DNA from 3 places in the Nonomuraea sp. NPDC050202 genome. Region 1 is predicted to be linked to each of the others. Evidence: riboswitches for the same ligand, from Rfam matches in the RefSeq annotation. Region 1 holds a riboswitch; each other region holds the start of a gene.
What was found. A riboswitch is a leader RNA that binds a small molecule or an ion and turns the genes downstream of it on or off. The one in region 1 is predicted to bind cyclic di-AMP.

Region 1 (2,192 bases):
CACATGACGACCGAGGGCTCGTCGAGCACGATGCCCTTGCGTTTGACGTAGATCCGCGTGCTCGCCGCTCCCAGATCCATCGCCAGGTCACGACCGAGGAGTCTCATCGCGGGATTACTTTCCGGATCCGTTCCAACACAACACCACGAACGGAACGGATCCCCTTTACCTGTTACCCCTGGAACTGTGATCGACGAAGACCGCGAGGCCGAGCGTTACGACGCGGCCCGCGGCGGGCCGGTCCGGTCGTCGCCGGGGCGGCCCGGCACGGGCTGCGGCCGGGCGGCGAGTCGCGGTTCGCCGGCCACGGGCAGGGCCGCTCGGGCGGTCCCGGCCCGGTCTTCCGCTTGCTGTCTTTCACCGCGCAGTGAGCCCGGTTTCGCGTCATAAGCAGTGCCGTGCGAAGCTGTGAACTGTCCCCAACACCATGGAGGTCCTCATGGCGGATACACCGGAGCCGGAAGTCAGCGAAACTCCCGAGGACGAGCTGAAGCGCAAGTTCCGCGAGGCGCTGGAGCGCAAGCGCAACCAGCACGGCGGATCGGGCGCGGGTGGCAGGGGCGGCGACCCATCCAAGATCCACGGGGCGCACGGTCCGGCTGCGAGTAAAAGATCGTTCAGGCGCAAGAGCGGCGGCTGACGCTGGAATTCTGCGGGGGTACGGCGTGCCGTGCCCCCTTTTCCTTTGCCTGGACAGGTAGATCTTTCGCCCGATTCGTGAAGAATCGTTTGCAGATGTCCGTTTCCGTGGCTACTGTAATCGCCATTACCAGCCGGTGACCCAGTCCTTACCCCAGGAGGACGGCCGGTTGGCGCCGAATCCCGAACTTCGGGAACCGGGGAACCACCTCCGTTGGGGTGAATCCGGCTCCGTGCCGGTAGGGCAACTCCACCGCCCGAACCCGTCAGCTAACCCGGTAGGCGTGATGGAGAGGACAACTTACCCCATGCATCAGCGCGTCGTACCCCCGGACCGCGTCTTGACGGCCGCCTGCTGAGCGGCCCCCTTCCTCAAAGGCTCGTATCTTGCGCTCCGCGTAGCGACCTCGCGGCGCTCTGCCCCGCTGCGCCCTCATCCCCTGAGTGCAACCTCCCTGTCCCCCAGTGAAGGGTTTTGCTGCTTCATGTATGCCCGTTTTGGCCTGCGTTCCCTCGCCGTGCTGACCGCCTCCGCCGCCTGCGCGATGAGCATCGCCGGCACGGCCGCCCACGCCGACACCGACACCGGTGAAAAGATCTTGCTCAAGGGCTCGACCACTGCCTCGTACTTCTGGGACGACGCCTCCGGCCGCGCCGGTGACACGGGCCTGCCGGCCAGTGGCAAGCCGATGCAGAAGGGGCTGGCCGCCAGCCCGAGCTGGCCGCTGCTGACCGAGGGTTACGTGGTCTACAAGGGCAAGAAGATGCCCTTCTTCGTGGGTGACCGCGGGCCGGGCGCGCCCTCCAATCGCGGCATCATGCTGGACCTCGACGCCAAGACGTTCGCCGAGCTGACCGGCGGCGAGTTCAACTCCAGCACGCTGGGCGTGGACGGCATCGGCGGCCAGGGCCACATCGAGGTCGACTACGTCATCACCAAGTGGGGCGACGGCGTGGGCAAGAAGAACTACCCGGTGCCGTTCTCGACCGGCGCCTGGGCCGAGCGCGACACCAACCCGGCGACCCCGCCGCAGGCCGAGGAGGACTCCTCCGCCGCGGGCGGCAGCCTCCCTGACGCCCCCGCGGACGAGCCGGAGAAGGAGTCCGGCCTGGTCGGCACCGCGCTGATGGCCGGCGTGCTGTCCGTGGCGGGCGGTGGCGCGCTGCTCGGCGGGGAGCGCCTGCGGGCCGCGTTCATGAAGCGCTGAGCTCCCGCATCAAATCGGAGCGGATGACCTTTACGTGACGACGACCAGAATGTCATTCTGGTCGTCGTGACCATCCGCGCAGCCGCGAACGGCATCGACATCGCCTACGAGAGCTTCGGCTCACCCACCGGGCGCCCGCTGCTCCTCATCATGGGGCTCGGCGCCCAGCTCATCCAATGGGACGAGGGGTTCTGCGAGCTCCTGGCGGAGCAGGGACACCACGTCGTACGGTTCGACAACCGCGACGCGGGCCTGTCCACGCACCTCCACGAGCACGGCCTGCCCGCGATGGGAGCCGCGCCGCCGTACCTGCTGGACGACCTGGCCGACGACACCGCGGCCCTC
Region 2 (2,192 bases), on a different contig from region 1:
GCGGGCGTCTTCCTCATGGAAGCCATGTGGATGCGGTTCAACCCGCTGGTCCAGCGCATCGCGGGCGATCCCCGCTTCGGCGAGCTGCGCTCGGTGCAGGCATCGTTCGGCTTCGCGGCGCCCTACGACCCGGCCCACCGGCTGTGGGCGCCGGAGCTGGGCGGCGGGGCCCTGCTCGACCTGGGGATCTACCCGTTCGGGCTGGCCCAGCTCCTCCTGGGCATGCCCGCTGACCTGCGCATCACGGGCTCCCTGGCCCCGAGCGGGGTGGATGCGGAGGCGGCCGGCGTATTGCTCTACCCCGGCGGCAGACACGCTCTCGTGGCGACCTCATTGCTCGGGAATTACCCGAACACGGCCTGTGTTGTAGGTACTCGGATGCGGGCGGACCTCCAGGCGCCGTTCTGGGCTCCGCAGCGGATCGTTCTCACCGGGCCCTCCATGGAGCCGGAAGAGCATGTGCTCGATCCGGCGGACAACGGATACGCCGGAGAGCTTCGCGAAGTCCGCGCCGCCACGGCCGAAGGCAGGACCGAATCCTCGATCATGCCTCTTGACGAATCCCTTGCCATGCTGGGGCTTCTGGCCGACGCTCGCAGGCAGTTTGCCTAGCTGGGCTTTTATGGATTTGTAATCCTCTTGCCTCATGTATTACCTTATGGGGCATCTTGAGGCATACGCCCGGTTTGTCCGGCTATGTCAGACCATCGCACGACACATCGCAGGATCGTCCTGCGACCGCTGAATCCGCCTCAGGGCGGAACCGGGGACCCATGTCTTTGGGGCGAATCGGCACTCCGGTGCCGTAGGGCAGCTTCCACGCCCGAGCCCGTCAGCTAACCCGGTAAGCGGCATGGAAGCAAGGAGCACCTCCCTCGATGGCCAAGCACCGTATTACCGCTGTCTCGAAGAGCAACATCGCCCGCGCCGCCCTCGGCGCCACCGTCATCGCCTCGGCCCTCGGCGTCAACGCCATGACGGCCAACGCCGACACCGCCACGGGGGTCGCCGCGGCCACCGCCGCCAGGCACCCGGACACCGCCATCGCCGCCCACAAGGCCGGCGCGGCGGACGACCGTGCCGAGACCAAGATCAACGTCACTGCCGCCCAGGTCCTGGCCATGGCCAAGGCCCAGGTCGGCACCTCGGAGAACGCCGCCGGCGGCGGCACCAAGTTCCAGCAGTGGTACGCCAGCTCCCAGCGCGCCGCCGAGACCGTCGCCCGCGACGGCGGCAACCGCGCCGCGTACCTGAACGCCGCCTGGTGCTCGATGTTCGTCTCCTGGGTCGGCGAGCAGACCGGCGCCCGCCCGCAGGTCGGCTGGGACGCCTACACCGTCGCCCACGCCAAGTGGTTCGCCGCCAACAACCGCTGGGGCACCGTCGCCAAGCCCGGCGCCGTCGTGTTCTTCGCGTGGGACGGTGGCAAGAGCCTGAGCGACATCCAGCACGTCGGGTTCGTCGTGAAGGACAACCAGAACGGCACCATCTCGACGATCGAGGGCAACACCGGCAACGGCCGGGTCGAGGAGCGCATCCGTCCGAAGTCGCAGGTCGTCGGCTACGGCTACCCGCAGTACGCCTCCTGACGGAACGTTCCAGGCCGAGAGATCGCTCTTTGCCTTCCATGTGACGCGACGAGCGCGCGTCCCCACCGAGGGGACGCGCGCTCGTCGCGTTCCGGGGTTCTGTCGGACCGGCTCGCTACCTTGCCTCTTCATCCGCTTCCCTCACCCCCGGGAGCCCGCATGGGAGCCAAGACCGGCGTCATCGCCTACGCCACCAGCTTCCCCGGCGCCGAGCTCATCTGCTGCGCGCACTTCATGATCGACAATCCGTCGCGGTTCCCCGCCCACCTCGTCGAGGCGGGCAAGGGCCGCCGGCTCGTGCTGCACGCCATGCACAGCGTCGTCGACTGGGTCGCCTTCGCCGTCTGGGAGGACGGCCGCCTCGTCCGCTCGCTCAGCCTCTCCCCGGGCAACGGCGTCATCGAGGACATCGGCGAGCCGTACCCGTTCGAGCTGCCCTACTGGAACGGCGAACATCCGGTCCCGCCCACGCCCGGCCGGCCGGACGAGGGCCCGTACCCGCTGCCGTTCCACCCGCTGGAGCTGGGCGAGGACGCGCTGCGCGAGCTGCTCGGCTTCACCGTCGAAGGCTCGGTCGAGCCCGGCGACGTGGACGCGGAGGCC
Region 3 (2,192 bases), on a different contig from region 1:
TCCCCTCACCGAACCGGTCAGCGAGGAAGCGACACGCCAGCCAGGCCTCCTGGTACGCCCGGGCGAGCCGGTTCGGGTCACGCCCGTCGGCCGCGAAAGCCTCAGGCCCGGGCAAAGCGCTCGGCAGCCGCCCGGCCCGCACCTCCGCCGCCAGCTCGGCGGCGGCGGTCGCCACCGGCAGCCCGGCGTCGCGGTAGCCGACGTAGTCGGCGAAACCCTCGTACAGCCAGACGGGCAGGCCGTCGGTGCCGGCCACGACGTGGGTCAGCTCGTGGGTGAGGACCACGTCCCTGCCGGTGGGGTTGAGGGTGGCGAACGCCTCGGGCACGACGATCACGCGCCGGCCGTCGGCCACGGCGGCCAGCCCGTCGAGCCGTCCCGCACCGGCCAGGCGGGCGGCGTCGCGGCCGGACTCCGGCAGCACGACCAGGGGGCGTACCGGCCTGCCGAGCACGGCCGAGACCCGCGCGCCCGCGCTGTCGGCCCTGCGCGCCAGCTCGTCGAGCCGCTCGGGCGGGACCGTGCCGGGACCTGCGACGGTGGACCGGACGCCGCGGCTGACGGCCGTACGCCGCCCCGGCCACAGGCCGCGCAGCTCGGGGGGAAGGATGGGGGAATCGGGCAGCGGGGTGGCCGCGGCGGGGACGAGGAGCAGCAGGCCCGTCACCACGGCTCGCCGGCTCACCTGCTCGAACACGATGCCCGATCGTAGTGCGCCCTGCCTGCTGAGAGCCCCGGACGTGCGAGAGCCCCGTCCGGATCCAGGAAATCCTCCAAGAATCCGGACGGGGCTTCTTCACATGCCGGGACGAACAGCGCCCACGAAGGACGATCGGCGCCATCCGCTCAGCTTGTCGATGCGTACCCGTTCGCCTGTCCGTGGCGAGTGGATCATCTTGCCCTTGCCGACGTACATGCCCACATGGCCGAGCCCGCTGAAGAACATCAGGTCGCCAGGCTTGAGATTGCGCCAGGAGACCTTCTTCTTGGTACGGGCGAACTGGCTGCTCGCCACGCGCGGGAGCTTGACGCCGGCCTTCTTCCAGGCGAACTGGACGAGACCGGAGCAGTCAAACGAACCAGGCCCTGTGCCTCCGTACCGGTACGGGTCACCGATCTGGTTCTTGGCCACGGCGATGGCCTTGCGGGCTTTCACTTTCTGCCGAGCGAGCTTGGCTGCCCTTCGCTGGGCGACCGTGGCCTTCTTGGACGACTTGGCGGTGGTTTCCGCCTTCACCGTCGTCGGAGCGGCCGCATCGCTCGTCGTCGTCGCCTGAGCCGTTGGGGCATGGAGGACGAGACCTCCGGCCGTCACGGTCATCGTGAGTGCTACGCCACTCAGGGCAAGGCAGGACAGGCGGGGGTTCTGCAGGGGACTAGACAGGATTTCTCCTTGTGTCTTCCACGAACGCCTACCGGGTTAGCTGACGGATTCGGGCGTGGAAGTCGCCCTACGGCGCGATGGCGCGCCGACTCACCCCTGATCCCTTGGGAACTCGGGATCGCTTGGGTCCCCGGCTCCGTGCTCCTGGCTGCACGGATTCGGCAGGCCGCGTGCCCCGATCCAGATTCGATGTGGGGATGCTCGGGGAGCGACCGGCGGATTCTTTTGTCTGTCTCGCATCGGGGCAGACCCGGTGCGGGGTTCGCGGCGACATGGCTTGTTCACCGCGACGACGCCAGAAGCTACGTCGAAAGGTCAAGAATCGGCAAAGGGTGAGTCAGCTTGTAAAGATCAGGCAGAGGGTGGTGTCAAGTTTGAAACCCCTGCTGGAACACCAGGTTCTGTTACCGAAATGTGACTCTGCTCACACTTGGAAACCGGCGGGCTTGTCAGGTCCCAATTGTCACTTAAGCCACATTTGACACCCTTTAAACGTGAGCAAGGCCACTGGGAGCGCTCCCGCTCGCTCTGTCCCGCAACGCCCCGCCATGCCCGAGCAAGCACCGAAATCTACGGACCCCGCAGTATTCGTCACCCCTGAGCAGAGTGGACCTCAGGCCGCCACGAAGGCGACGATCTACTATTCTCGATCGTAGTTACTGACCTGGCAGGGCGCCGGATGCGCCCACAGAGGCCCGCGCACTTCGGCACGCCTGAATACGGCCACCGGAGACCGAAACGGGTGCGGCCACGCCCGGCCCTCAGGAGACCAGAACTGGTTACGGGCGGACCGCTCCGACGAGGGAAC

Region 2: another riboswitch for cyclic di-AMP. It lies ahead of AB0I79_RS04205 (CHAP domain-containing protein); the one in region 1 lies ahead of AB0I79_RS15885 (hypothetical protein).
Region 3: another riboswitch for cyclic di-AMP. It lies ahead of AB0I79_RS01655 (C40 family peptidase); the one in region 1 lies ahead of AB0I79_RS15885 (hypothetical protein).

Annotation. Positions count from the first base shown of each region.
Region 1 is NZ_JBFALF010000004.1:452,165-454,356, forward strand. It holds gene AB0I79_RS15875 (rod shape-determining protein) at 1-107, opposite strand, end outside; gene AB0I79_RS15880 (DUF5302 domain-containing protein) at 440-640, shown strand; cyclic di-AMP (ydaO/yuaA leader) riboswitch at 804-939, shown strand; gene AB0I79_RS15885 (hypothetical protein) at 1,125-1,847, shown strand; gene AB0I79_RS15890 (alpha/beta fold hydrolase) at 1,914-2,192, shown strand, end outside.
Region 2 is NZ_JBFALF010000001.1:863,561-865,752, reverse strand. It holds gene AB0I79_RS04210 (Gfo/Idh/MocA family oxidoreductase) at 1-612, shown strand, start outside; cyclic di-AMP (ydaO/yuaA leader) riboswitch at 730-866, shown strand; gene AB0I79_RS04205 (CHAP domain-containing protein) at 879-1,589, shown strand; gene AB0I79_RS04200 (hypothetical protein) at 1,749-2,192, shown strand, end outside.
Region 3 is NZ_JBFALF010000001.1:318,207-320,398, reverse strand. It holds gene AB0I79_RS01660 (hypothetical protein) at 1-697, opposite strand, end outside; gene AB0I79_RS01655 (C40 family peptidase) at 797-1,321, opposite strand; cyclic di-AMP (ydaO/yuaA leader) riboswitch at 1,395-1,558, opposite strand; gene AB0I79_RS01650 (NlpC/P60 family protein) at 2,164-2,192, opposite strand, start outside.